DNA from 2 places in the Neobacillus sp. Fa239 genome. Region 2 is predicted to be linked to the other one. Evidence: riboswitches for the same ligand, from Rfam matches in the RefSeq annotation. Region 2 holds a riboswitch; the other holds the start of a gene.
The links. A riboswitch is a leader RNA that binds a small molecule or an ion and turns the genes downstream of it on or off. The one in region 2 is predicted to bind S-adenosylmethionine.

Region 1 (6,889 bases), 2.8 Mb from region 2:
AAGTTCGCTATAGAACCAGATTTTTGCAATACATACACTCCAAGTGCAAAAGAGGTTAAACTTGAGCCAAGTAATGACCCGAGCTGCCCTCCCCAAATAAGTAAAAAACTAAGAAATCCCTTGTTGTTTTTCATACATCCTCCTTTGGAAAGACAGAAAGAACCATTCCATAAGTATTTTTCCTCCCCTTTTCCTTATTCGATTTTTGGACCCACTTGGCTGATAATTCCTTGAGGTCATTTATCACCTCATCTTTATCCTCTTTTGACAAATCCAAATTCATTACTTGGAGCAGCGATTCATCTAAATCATCCTTAAAAGCTTCAATAAACTGCTTTTTAAATACAGTTAAAGTGTGGTTAATAATCTGTTGCTTCCCTTCAATATCTGTTTCAAGCTTTTTAATGACAATTCGAAAATCCTTCGCTATAGGTAAATAATACTTTTCAACAATCCCGTTAATCTCGTTCGTATCATAAAGAAAGAGCAGATTAACTTTGACAAGTTCCCGGACATGATAATGAATTTTTGAAGGGGAAAGTCCTAGCTCATCTGCAACCTGCTTTGCTGTACGAGGTTTACCGTCATTAAATAGGGTTAGTATTTTCATTCTTAGTTCATTTGAGAGTACTTTTGCCTGTTCTATTGATGTTATATCGAAATGATCTATTTGCTTTTTCACATTTCATTGTCCCTTCAATTTATTTTTAACGTTCAATTTTTCTTGAACGTTTTATTTAATTTGATTGTAATAAAGGACGGCTATATATACAATTTATTTTCATCGTGATATTTCTCGTTTTTTCTACATCTATTCAACTTTTCTTCTTAACCTTCATGAATTAAGATTAAATTGTTATTTTCTTGTTTATTGATAAAAACTATATATGATAGCGTCTAGAAAGGACACGAAACAAATGGTGAAACTTAAACCTGAAAACATTAAAAATCCAATCCAAACAATGCAGCAAGAGCTTGATGAATGGGTGTTACAATACAAAAGCTTTACGAAAAATGGAGCGACAGCGAGCTATATTCCTGCCTTAAAAAAAGCGAATCCAGATCATTTAGGAATTTGTTTACTTTCATCCGATGGAACATTGCTGATCTCAGGTGACACTGAAATAAGTTTTACCATGCAAAGTATCTCCAAAGTAATCAGCTTTATCTATGCCTGCACGGCCAGAGGCATTCCACCTATCATGAATTATGTAGATGTCGAGCCGACAGGTGATGCCTTTAATTCCATCTTTCGGTTGGAATTAAGCCACCCTGGCAGACCTTTTAATCCAATGATAAATGCCGGGGCGATAACGGTTGCTTCCCTTCTTCCGGGTGAAACGCCTGCTGAAAAAATCAATTCCCTCCTTTTATTTATTGAAAAAATGATTGGTCGAAAGCCTGTGATTAATGACGATGTTTTTTGGTCTGAGTGGAAAACAGCGAACAGGAATCGCTCACTTGCGTACTGGCTGAAGGAAACGGGATACCTGCTTGGTGATGTTGAAGAAGCTATCGAGGTTTATTTAAAACTTTGTTCCATTGAGCTGAACATTTCAGAATTAGCACAGATCGGACTGATTTTAGCGATGGACGGCATCCACCCTTATTCAAAAGATTCGATTTTTTCTCAAGAAGTAGCCAGTTTAACAAAAACATTAATGTACACCTGTGGTATGTACGATTATTCAGGCCGATTCGCTGCATTTGTTGGTATCCCTGCAAAAAGTGGTGTTTCCGGAGGAATTATGGCAGCTATCCCACCTAATGCAAAAGGGCAAGAACTGAGGTCACCAAGCTGGGGTATCGGATTATATGGACCGGCGATTGATAAACACGGTAATAGCTCCGCCGGAGTCATGCTCTTAAAGCATCTCTCAAAAGAATGGAATTTTCGTGTTCTGTAAAAAGAAGCTCTCCAATTTTGGGGAGCTTCTCTTTAATGATTTTTATAAAACTAGTTAAGAATTCAATTTATGTAACTCATTTTTTAAGAATATTGCTAATTCGAGCATTCCATATTTCCCGGCTTTTGCTTCCGCATCTGAATTATAATTCGTATTTGTGTTTATATCATAGGTGAATATCTCACCAGCTTCATTACGGATAAATTCGATACCGGCCACCTGTACATGATTAGCTGCCAGCACCTGCTCATATTTTTCAATAATCGGATCTGAAAAACCATCAATAATTTGGAATTTCGGCTTTTCCTCCACCTGCTCCCCAACTGGGCAAAATAAATCACCAATTTGGCAAGCATCGGCAGGACATAATTGGAACCCTTCCGAGGTATCAACCTTCACTGCATAAACAAACTTCCCTCCAACAAACTCACAGCGGGTTATATAGCTTTCAGGTGATTGAATGTATTCTTGAATCAATGTTATTCCATCGACCGGCTCTTCGAATTCAGGTCCTTCAACATATGCCCTTAGCGACTCAACAGTTTGGAACAATTGAACGCCAAGCCCTTTTCCGGCACGGTTGTGCTTGGTGATAAACGGTGCCCCGATAAACTCTCCTGAAGCTTCAAGAATTTGCCCAATGCCTGCGGCAGCGATTGTACGCGGTGTTACAATACCATGTTTATTTAATTCTAAATATTGCAGTACCTTACTAACCTCAAGCTGGAGTGCTCGTGAGCCGTTAAACACCTTGCGCCCATGGGCTTCAAGCCAGGCTAGAACCTGTGCGGTAAACTCTGGCGCAAATCGATGGTTCCTCGTATGCGATGATGCACTCATTCGGCTATAAAAAACACCTTCAGGCGGCTCTTTTGATAAATCTAGTCTGCCGCTATCTAAATGCCATTCTTCATAAGGTACTTCCAGTTCTTCTAAACGTTTTGTGAGGTGTACGGTCCATTCCTCATTCTCATGGATAATATAAACTTTACTCAATTTAAAATCCCCTCTCATTCTGAAAATCTAGGCTAGCTGCTTTCGTTTTTCCTCTACCAGCGGCATTACCAGCTTGCTAAACTGTTCCATTTCTTCAAGCTGCGGTGAAAATTGAAGAAGTAATAGGTCAAGACCTGCTTGTTCATATTGTAAAATTCGTTCAGCAATTTGTGAAGGCGTACCCACCAAATTTGGGCGTAATCCGCGATTAGAAACAGAATAATCCTGAAGCTGAATTTTCTGCTCAAGCTGCGATTTGCTTGTAAAATCTTTAAAACCAGCATAGCCACTTGATTCTTTTACATCAGTGATTCTTGCCAATTCCGCAATTGCTTCCTCTTCCGTTTCCCGGCAAATGACATATGCCGCCATCCCAAAAGAGTTCAGTTCAGGATTCCCAGTTTGTTCCCGTAACGATTTCATTTCACTGATTTTTTTCTCAATTTCTGCAACTGTTCCACCGTGCATCACATAGGCATCACACTTCTCAACAATGGTCTGCTTTCCTTTTGGGCTTTCTCCTCCAGCATACAAGATTGGATTAGGACGTTGAATAGGTTTTGGTGAAAGTTTTGCATCCTTAATTTGATAAAATTTACCATCATATGAAAACGTTTCTTCTGTCCAAAAGCCCTTTAATACATCTATAAATTCTTTCGTGCGGTCATATCGTTCATCATGCTCAGTAAAGATTCCGCCGTACTGACGGGCTTCTTCTTCCCACCAGGCAGAAACAACATTTAACGTGAATCTTCCCTTGCTGATTTGATCAATATTAGCCGCCATTTTCGCTGTAACTGCCGGATTATGGAATCCAGGTCTAACTGCTGTCATGATTTCGATTTTTTCTGTAACAGCCGCAAGAGCAGCCGCTGTCGACCATGCTTCAAGTGAATCCGACTCAGGTCCTTTTATATCATTCAAATATAATTCCGCTATTAATGTGGTGGAATAACCCCATTTTTCTGCCGATTGGATCACCGTTTTGGCGTAATCAAATGTTGGCGGCATCTTTTCATCCTCAACATTTCTTAACCATCCTCCAAAAATCGGTAGCCAAAATCCAAATTTCATGGTTTCTCTCTCCTCTTCTAATCTCTACTTTTCCAACCAATAAAGTTGGTTTTTTGCTAAATAAAAAAACTCACTTCATAACTAGAAGAGAGCCTTTTTCTCTCTTCCTATCTTTCAAACATAAATGTTTGATGGATTTGGCACAGTATTCTTAAGAACCTGCTGCCGAGGCTTCAAAGGGCCAGTCCCTCCACCTCTCTTTATAAGAAGAATTATTAAATTATTAGTTTTTCGAAATAATTAATTATTTAATGTGATAATAGTACAAATATTTGATATTGTCAATTAATACTTATCAATTATTGCTGAATGACAACTCTCGTTCCATTAGGAACGAGCTCTGCAAGCTGAAGAACATCCCGGTTATACATTCTTACACAACCATGCGAGACTGCTTTCCCAATCGAACTTGGATCATTGGTACCATGTATACCGTAGCCCTGTTTCGATAAAGACAGCCACATGACTCCAAATGGGCCACCTGGATTCAATTCACGATTGACAATGACAAATTCACCAGCTGGTGTATTGGTCAACATTTTACCTACCGCAATTGGATAAACTCTGGCTAATTTACCATTTTGGAATAAGGCAAGCCTTCGCTTCCCAATCGATATTTGGATAGAATAAGGGATAGAATTGGGGTTTGGCAAACCGGGAATTTGAATCCTTTGGCCCACCATTAAATGGCCAATCCCCGGATTTGCTGCATAAAGCTGATGAAGGCTGACTCGATAATCTGCTGAAATGCTTCCAAGGGTTTCACCGGGTTTTACAGTGTGAATCATGTTACCCCCTCCTTTATTTGATTAGCATATGCCCCAACATATCAGCCGTTGACATTTTAGGTCATATCATAAAAGAGGCATCGGTATGCCTCTTTTTATATTATTTAAATCGAAAAAGCAGGGACATGTCTTCTCTTTCATGATGGACGTAAAAATAATCATTACTTGAGGAATCATAAATATAATCCTTACCCCAAACATCAATATAACTTGTAATCTCCTTAATCGCTTGCACAAATTTAATGATTTCTTCATTCGTCATAACAGGATGAAGGGAAACCCTTATCCAACCAGGTTTTTCCGACAAATCACCTTGATCAATTTTATCGGTTATCAGTTTGGATGCAGTCGGGTCGATATCATATAAATAATGACCATAGGTACCTGCACAGGAACATCCCCCTCTAACTTGAAAGCCGAACCGATCATTTAACAACCGGACAACTAAATTATGGTGAATATTTTCAATGTAAAAGGAAACAATCCCGATTCGATCCTCAATTTGCCCTTCTAATATGTGAACACCCGAAATTTCTTTCATTTCTTTCAATAAGATAGATAATAATTCTTTTTCCCTTGCTATTATATTTTTGACTCCCATTTGATCTTTTAAATTTAAGACGAGTGCAGTGCGGATTGCTTGGAGAATACCCGGTGTTCCACCATCCTCTCTAATCTCAATGTCGGGATAATAGTGATGTTCTCCCCAGGGATTAGTCCATGTTACCGTACCTCCACCTGGATGGTCAGGTACTTGGTTTATATATAGACGGCTGTCGAACACTAAGACACCACTAGAACCTGGTCCGCCTAAAAACTTGTGCGGTGAAAAAAAGATCGCATCTAATTTTTCCAAAGGATCTTCCGGATGCATATCCATTTGGACATATGGAGCAGATGCCGCAAAGTCCACAAAACAGAGTCCCCCATGCAGATGCATTATTTTGGCCAATTGGTGATAGGGTGTTTGAATCCCCGTTACATTGGAGCAGGCTGAAAATGAACCGATTTTAATTCGACGATCTTTATATTTTATGAGCAGCTCCTCAAGCTGCCTGCAATCAACCAATCCATTTTCATCTGGAGACATAATGACTACATCAGAAATCGTCTCCAGCCAGGAAGTTTGGTTGGAATGGTGCTCCATATGAGTGAGAAAAACGACCGGCCTATCTTTCTCTGGAATGTTTAAATGGCCCTTAAACTTTTCAGGGATTTTGATTCCCAATATTCTTTGAAATTTATTAATGACAGACGTCATCCCAAAACCATCAAGAATTACGACATCATGATGATCGGCGTGAACATGTTGTTTGATAATCATTTTCGACTGTTTATATATTCCTGTCATCATTAAACTGGTGATATTTGATTCTGTATGGGTATTGGCCATATATGGACCAAATACCTCGGATATTTTCTGTTCTATTGGCCTATAAAGCCGCCCGCTAGCGGTCCAGTCTGCATATATGATTCTTTTTTTTCCATAAGGTGAATCAAAGTAATGGTTCATCCCAATTACTTGTGCACGAAATTTCTGAAAATATTCCTCGAGATTTTCAGATAATGTATACGTTTTGCTGCCAATTATGGCGGTGATCATTGGTTTCACCTCTTCAATCATTCCTCTGTTTATCAATATATGCATGGCATGGAGAAGCTGGTTCCACTGTATTAACCAAAAAAAAGCATTCCAATAAAGGAAATGCTCAAATCGTAACTATATTTACTTTTTACTATGTAAGTTGTACTTTTGCTGTTTCTTTTCTGACCACTTCATCAATTTTTTGGATGAACATTTGAAAAACTTTTCGTTTTTCTTCTAACTCACGGATTGTTTCCTTGAGTTGATTATAGCTTTCTTCAAAAGGTTTATGATACCGTAGACGAATATTTTCGATGATTTCTTCGTTTACAGTTGATTGGATTACTTGTTTCGTGATGTTATATTTATAGGAATAAACCTTTAAATCTTGTGAAACTTGCTCATATTCTTTATCGATTTCATCAAGGAATTGGGAAATATCGTCCTTCCACTCGTCCAGAGATTTTTGCAAATATGATTTAACCATTGTCTCTTCCATGAAGCCACCTGCCCTAATCGTCATTTCTTTTATTATATCG
Region 2 (6,889 bases):
TTGCTTCATAAAAACAGGTGCCCTTAGTAGTATCTTTCAAATTGCCAGTTAAACCAATATCACTTTTCTCATAAAGTTCTACCAGAATGGTTTCAATCTCCTCTTTTGGAGCATCAAAATGAACATGAAACATATTGGAAACCGGCTTTAGTGGAAGTGTTTTAATTGCATGACATTGATTAAAATGGCCTGCAAGTTCTTTTGCTTCCCGGTAATACTGCTCCATTTTCGCGATCCTTTGATCAAAATAAAAATCTGCACTAATTATATACGGATAAAGGCTGATTAAATCCCCACCATGACGCCTTTTCCAAACTTTCGATTCCTCAATAAAATCCTTTTCTCCTGCCAGAATCGCCCCTGCAATTCCGCCAATTCCTTTATAAAATGACACATACACACTATCAAACAGACGACAAATTTCAGCAGCTGACTTTTCATAGTAGGGAAGAATTTCAAATAACCTTGCACCATCCAAGTGTAATTTGATTCCTTTCTCATGACAATAAGCCGAAATCGATTCCAGAGCTTCATAATCTGGTAATTGACCGCCAATCTCACGCTGGGGCAGTTCAAGCAATAAACAAGCAATATCCTCTTTAAGCCCAACAACATCTTCTAATTGAATTAAACTGTCTTGATCAGCAAGCAAAATCGGTTCAATATGATGCAGCTCTTTTAATCCGTCCTCTTCATGGATTTCCAAATGGCATAACGGATGGTAAGCGACTTTCTTTATTCCTTTTTGATCACACCAAATTCTTAAAGCAATTTGCTGGGCCATCGTACCACTAGGAAAAAATACAGCTGTCTCCTTCCCTAAGTAATCAGCCATCTTCTCTTGGAACTCCTCGATTATTTTTCCTTTCCCATAGATATCGCTTTCCTGCAAACCATCAAAATCATTGAAAGCTGCTAGTAATGTTTGAATGTCTCTTGGGTCATGCCCGACCACTTGATACGTGGTTTGCTTAAATGCTTCTAATAATGGATTTTTTTCGTTCATGTGAATTCTCTCCCTCTAATAAGACAACCTATAGATTAAAAATCGTTCATTTGAATTATGTTCATATAAATCCGGCAATATAACTTCCTGTTTGAATTCAAAAGGGGTTTGATTTTCCAGAAAATAAATATAATCCTCTGAAGGGTAATATAAAACCAGTTCTATCTCCCGATGGGACTTCTCCACAGAAAGTAAGATATTCTTTATGATTCTCATAAAAATTTGGATGGTAAATGGATTAAAAAAGTAAAAGCAATTATCTAACGATCTAATTTCATACTCTTCCGCCAAGCAGCAATAAAAGTGTATTTTATTCTTGGCATCAATGTGTTTCTTAAGATAATTTTTTTGATTTTGGACAGCCTCTTGATAGAGAGCCTGGTTCATTTCAATGCCGGTCACATTGGCATTCCATAAATAATGAATATAAAAAATTAAACGTCCTTTACCACAGCCAAAATCAACGATATGATCACTGCTTTTCAATTCATATTGGTGAAATAAGGTTTCAAGGGCACTATAAGGTGTCGGCTCGTAGCGATGATAGTGCAATGAGGTTATAAATCCCTTTTGTTCTCCTCCCGTTTTGATATTCAGCACTCCATCTAAAAACTTTTCTTTCATTGCTTGACCTCTATTCAGGTGAAGTAGGATTCTATCTATTATGATAAATGATTTTTCTGAAATAATGCCAATAGATTTACTAAAAATTAAAAAATCATCAATTGAAATTAAAATTATCGGATTACTAATATTTTTTTAAAATAAAAAGATTGACAATAGTTTAATAATTTATTAACATCATAAATAAGTTAAAAACAGCTGAATAACTTATCCAGAGAGACTGAGGGACAGGCCCGATGACGTCCAGCAACCTTCATTAATGAAAGGTGCTAATTCCTGCAGAGTGACTTCATTCTGAAAGATAAGGTTGAGATAGAAAAGCCTCTTTCTGATTGAAGAAAGAGGCTTTTTCGTATATAGGTGCAAACAAAGGGGATTGATATAATGCTTGTTTTAGACGATGTACATAAAATTTATGGAAAAGGCAAAGAGAAAAAGGTAAGTGCCTTAAAAGGAATTAACCTTCGCGTTGAGAAAGGTGAAATTTTTGGTGTGGTAGGATTCAGCGGGGCAGGAAAAAGTACACTGATTCGTTGTGTAAATCTGCTGGAACGGCCATCTTCCGGGAAAGTGCTCATCAATGGAGTAAACCTTTTATCCTTGGCGCCAAAGGATTTACGCAAGCAGCGTAAAAAGATTGGCATGATCTTTCAACAATATAACTTATTAAATTCGAAAACGATTTTTCACAATGTGGCGATGCCGCTTATTTTAGAAGGCACACCTAAAAATGAAATTAAAGAGAAAGTCACAAAATTACTAGCATTTGTTGGCTTGGAGGATCGGATGAATCATTACCCAGATCAGCTGTCCGGTGGTCAGAAGCAAAGAGTTGGAATTGCCCGCGCGCTGACAACTGACCCTGATATTCTCCTATGCGATGAAGCTACATCGGCACTTGATCCAAACACGACCGAAGCCGTTTTAGAGTTATTACGAAAGGTACGAGATGAATTTGGCGTAACCATTTTAATGATTACCCATGAGATGAATGTCATCCGTGATATTTGCGATAAAGTTGCGGTTATTGAAGACGGGACCATCGCGGAGCAAGGATCGGTCATCGACGTGTTCACTGAGCCAAAAACAATGATCGCCCGAAGCTTTGTGAGGACCTTCTTAAACGATAATATTCCAAAGTCCGTACAAAAATTAATTAATGAAAGCAGCCAGTCAAGCTCCCATGGCATTTACCGAATTATTTTTAAAGGCAATTCAACCAATGTCCCATTAATCTCAAATACGGCAAAGCACTTTTCAATCGATTTAAATGTTCTTCACGGGATGGTAACAGAGCTTCAAGGTCAGCCATTCGGAAATTTACTTGTTGAATTCAAAGGTGATAAAGAAGAAATTCTTCGCGCCGTTCAGTATATTCGAGACAATGAAGCTGTTATTAAGGAGGTGTCTGAAGATGCCATTTGATTGGTCCTGGTTCTGGCCAGAGTTTTTAAGTTCAATTGATCAAACACTTTATATGGTCGTTGTAGCTCTGATTATTTCGGTCATTATTGGAATTCCAATAGGTGTGATTCTGGTAATTACAAGAGAGAACGGCATTTTGCAGAATAATATTCTATTCAATATTCTTAATGTCATTATTAATATCTTTCGATCCATTCCATTTATTATCTTAGTAGTGGCAATTATTCCATTTACTAGATTAATCGTGGGAACTGCAATTGGCACCACCGCGGCAATCGTACCGCTCGTGCTCTATACGGCCTTTTATATTGGCCGATTAGTAGAGAACTCCCTTCTCGAAGTCGATAAAGGCACTATTGAATTAGCGCAGGCATTGGGAGCAACTCCCTGGCAAATCATTTGGAGATTTCTTTTGCCGGAAGCACTTGGTTCGATCGTTTTAGCCTTAACCATCGCTACCATTGGATTAATTGGCGCATCTGCCATGGCTGGTGCTGTTGGTGGCGGCGGGATTGGTGATTTAGCGATTACTTATGGGTATAACCAGTTTAAAACCGAGGTTATGATCATAACCGTTGTAACCCTCATTGTAATGGTTCAGCTGGTTCAATCACTCGGCAACCTGCTCTCCAAAAAAATCAGAAGAAAATAATTGATGATTGAAGGTTATCCTTTTTCATAATAAAAAAACATATTAGGGGGAATTTCAAAATGAAGAAATATTTAGTTATTTTGTTAGGTTTATTTCTTTTGTTAGCTGGATGCAGTTCAAAAACCAGCTCAGACAGTAAAACGATTAAAGTAGGAACATCGAGTTCAGAAACACCTACATGGGAATTAGTTAAAAAGCTGGCAAAAGATAAAGGGATTGACATCCAAATTGTAAAATTTGATGATTATGTCCAGCCAAACCTTGCTTTGGACAGCGGCGAAATCGATTTGAATGCATTCCAAACAGTCGTCTATTTTGATAACTTCAGAAAACAGCGTAATCTAAAATTATCTGCTGTCGGTACCACTTCTATCTGGCCAATGGGGATCTACTCTAAAAAAGTTAAAAACATCAGCGAAATTAAAGATGGAAACCAAATCATTATTCCGAAAGACCCTACGAATCTAGGAAGAGCACTCTTATTAATGCAAAAATCTGGATTGATAACGTTAAAACCTGGTTTTGATGGATCAGGCGGTTTAGAAAATATCGCAAGTAATCCACATAATCTAAAAATCACTCCTGTAGATGCAGGACAAACACCACGTGGCTTAGACGATGCTGCTGCTTCGATTATCAACTGTGATATGGCGATCAACGCTGGCTTAAACCCAACATCTGACCCAATTTTTAGAGAAGATGCTTCAAATAAAGCATATGTAAACATTATTGCTAGCCAAACAAAACACAAAGATGACAAAGCAATTAAAGAAATCGTTGATATCTACCATTCCAAAGAAGTAACAGACTTTATCAAACAACACTTCAAAGGGGCAGCTGTTCCTGTCGTAAAACCAATTTCTTATCTTGATGGGTACAAACAAAATTAGTAAAAAAGGGGTCAGTCCCCCGGCGCTTTAAAGCGCCGGGGGACTGACCCCTTTTATAAAACTGCTATTTTTCAGCATGTCTTTCTTCGATTCTTGCTTCTATTTTTTCCAATGCTTTTAGATCTCCTTTAATTTCCTGCTTATTATCTATAACCAATTCTTTAAAACTTAATTTACGTTTTCTCATCGAATTCTCCACCTTTCTTTGATTCTATTATATACATGGTGGAAACGATAGAATCGCTAGATTTATTACAATTTTTTGAACTTTTAAGCAAAATATAAAGCCTAGTTTTTTAGACTAGACTTTTTGTTTGTTCTGTATAGTTAACTTGCGATATTTTTATGTGGTTTAGTATCGGAATTGTCTAATGGAACACGATTTCCCATTTTAAAGATATAGAAACATGCCACTACGATTGCAAGGAAAATCAACCCAACAAATAAGGATAAACGGGTTCCAGGGTTAAAGTACATTCCCACTAAAACAGTTACTAAAAATACCATTGTTGCATAGTTACTGATTGGCGCAAGAGGCATTTTAAACGGATGGCTTGCCATTTGATCTGCATGCTCTTTTCTAAATTTCATCTGACTAATAATTAGTACAAACCAAGGCACCATACCTGGTAGAACGCTGGCACTATAAACATAAAGGAATAATTGCGGCGGAGCGAAATAGTTTAACACAACTCCAAACACTAATCCGATGAGGGTTGCCCAAATACATACGGTTGGAACTCCGTTTCCTGAAACTTTTGCAAAGCTCTTCGGAGCTTGCCCATTCATTGCAAGTGTATAAAGCATCCGTCCTGCACTGAAAATACCGCTGTTAGAACCGGACATTGCTGCTGTAATAACAACAAAATTGATGATACCTGCTGCAGCTGTAATACCAATCTTAGCAAAGGTCGAAACAAACGGGCTTCCGATTGTTCCTAGTTGATTCCAAGGATAAACGGTAACAATGATAAAAATAGCACCAATATAGAAAATTAATATACGCCAAATGATATTATTAATCGCTTTTCTCAAAGTCTGGGTTGGATTTTTCGCTTCACCTGCGGTAATCCCTATAAGTTCAACCCCTTGATAAGCTCCAACAACAAGAGATAATGCAAAGAAAAATCCTTTAAAGCCGCCTGTGAAAAAGCCGCCATGTTTCCAAATATTCGATAATCCAAGAGCATGTCCATGATTTCCTAAACCAAAAAAGATCAAGCCGATACCCGCAATAATCATAAGACCAATTGTTACGACTTTAATAAGTGCAAACCAGAATTCAAATTCTCCGTAAAATTTAACGGACACTAGGTTTGCAGCACCTAGGATGACCAATGCAATCGCACCCGGAATCCATTGAGGCAGATGAGGGAACCAATAATTCATGTACATTCCTATTGCCGTGATTTCGGCAATTCCTACTGCAACCCATTGGAACCAATAACTCCAAGCCGTCAAGTAACCAGCCAATGGATGAATATACTTATGGGCAAAGGTCGCAAACGATCCGGTGGTTGGATTTAAATAGAGCATTTCTCCCATTGAACGCATGATAAAAAAGATAAAAACACCAGCAATTGCATAAGCCAGCATTACGGATGGGCCTGTCCATTTAATCGTACTTGCTGAACCCATAAATAGCCCAACACCAATGGTACCGCCCAAGGCAATCATCTCAATATGCCTTGCCTCTAGTCCTCTTTGTAATTCCTTATTTGACACGTAAATCCCCTCCTGATGCAATAATTGATGTTTACTAAGAACGAATTCATGTTTATTACTAGCCACAATTCGCCGATGATAAATTCCTTTTTTCTTGGTAGATGTTTCAACTTTCAGCAAAAAAACATTTTGGACAATCAAAAAAATAAAACATAGCAGCTAATATGTATGGACCACCTCCTTAAAAGTAATACTTCACAAGGAAACGCCTACACTTTAATTTGAATGAAAACCTGCAGATATATCTTTTTTGATGATTGAATCCTTACACTATTTTCACTATAAAAATATAAATTTGTAAATAATTCATATAAATTAAATATTTCACAATAACTATTTTATACAAAAAAATTGGCAGTGTGAAGGCTTTATATTATAAAAAATAGTAAACTTTCAATTTTTTATATTATTTTAGAAAATTTGCAATAAAAAGGGGTCAGTCCCCCGCTACGTTAAAGTTTTAACGTAGCGGGGGACTGACCCCTTTCATCATTTTTGGTTTTTCCAATAGTCATAAATGGCTTCTTTTATTATTGTATTTATATCGCTCTTTTTTTGCTTGGCGAT

Region 1: another riboswitch for S-adenosylmethionine. It lies ahead of ACZ5XR_RS17770 (LLM class flavin-dependent oxidoreductase); the one in region 2 lies ahead of ACZ5XR_RS03255 (methionine ABC transporter ATP-binding protein).

What each region holds. Positions count from the first base shown of each region.
Region 1 covers NZ_AP041611.1:3,640,203-3,647,091, forward strand. Annotated here, with positions in the region: gene ACZ5XR_RS17750 (MFS transporter) at 1-134, opposite strand, end outside; gene ACZ5XR_RS17755 (ArsR/SmtB family transcription factor) at 131-682, opposite strand; gene ACZ5XR_RS17760 (glutaminase) at 918-1,907, shown strand; gene ACZ5XR_RS17765 (ATP-grasp domain-containing protein) at 1,962-2,903, opposite strand; gene ACZ5XR_RS17770 (LLM class flavin-dependent oxidoreductase) at 2,931-3,977, opposite strand; SAM riboswitch class I at 4,082-4,186, opposite strand; gene ACZ5XR_RS17775 (L,D-transpeptidase family protein) at 4,277-4,765, opposite strand; gene ACZ5XR_RS17780 (aminotransferase class V-fold PLP-dependent enzyme) at 4,866-6,368, opposite strand; gene ACZ5XR_RS17785 (hypothetical protein) at 6,502-6,849, opposite strand.
Region 2 covers NZ_AP041611.1:698,397-705,285, reverse strand. Annotated here, with positions in the region: gene ACZ5XR_RS03265 (threonine aldolase family protein) at 1-1,006, opposite strand, end outside; gene ACZ5XR_RS03260 (methyltransferase) at 1,022-1,630, opposite strand; SAM riboswitch class I at 1,835-1,938, shown strand; gene ACZ5XR_RS03255 (methionine ABC transporter ATP-binding protein) at 2,015-3,055, shown strand; gene ACZ5XR_RS03250 (methionine ABC transporter permease) at 3,045-3,707, shown strand; gene ACZ5XR_RS03245 (MetQ/NlpA family ABC transporter substrate-binding protein) at 3,767-4,597, shown strand; gene ACZ5XR_RS03240 (FbpB family small basic protein) at 4,662-4,784, opposite strand; gene ACZ5XR_RS03235 (amino acid permease) at 4,925-6,322, opposite strand; gene ACZ5XR_RS03230 (hypothetical protein) at 6,812-6,889, opposite strand, start outside.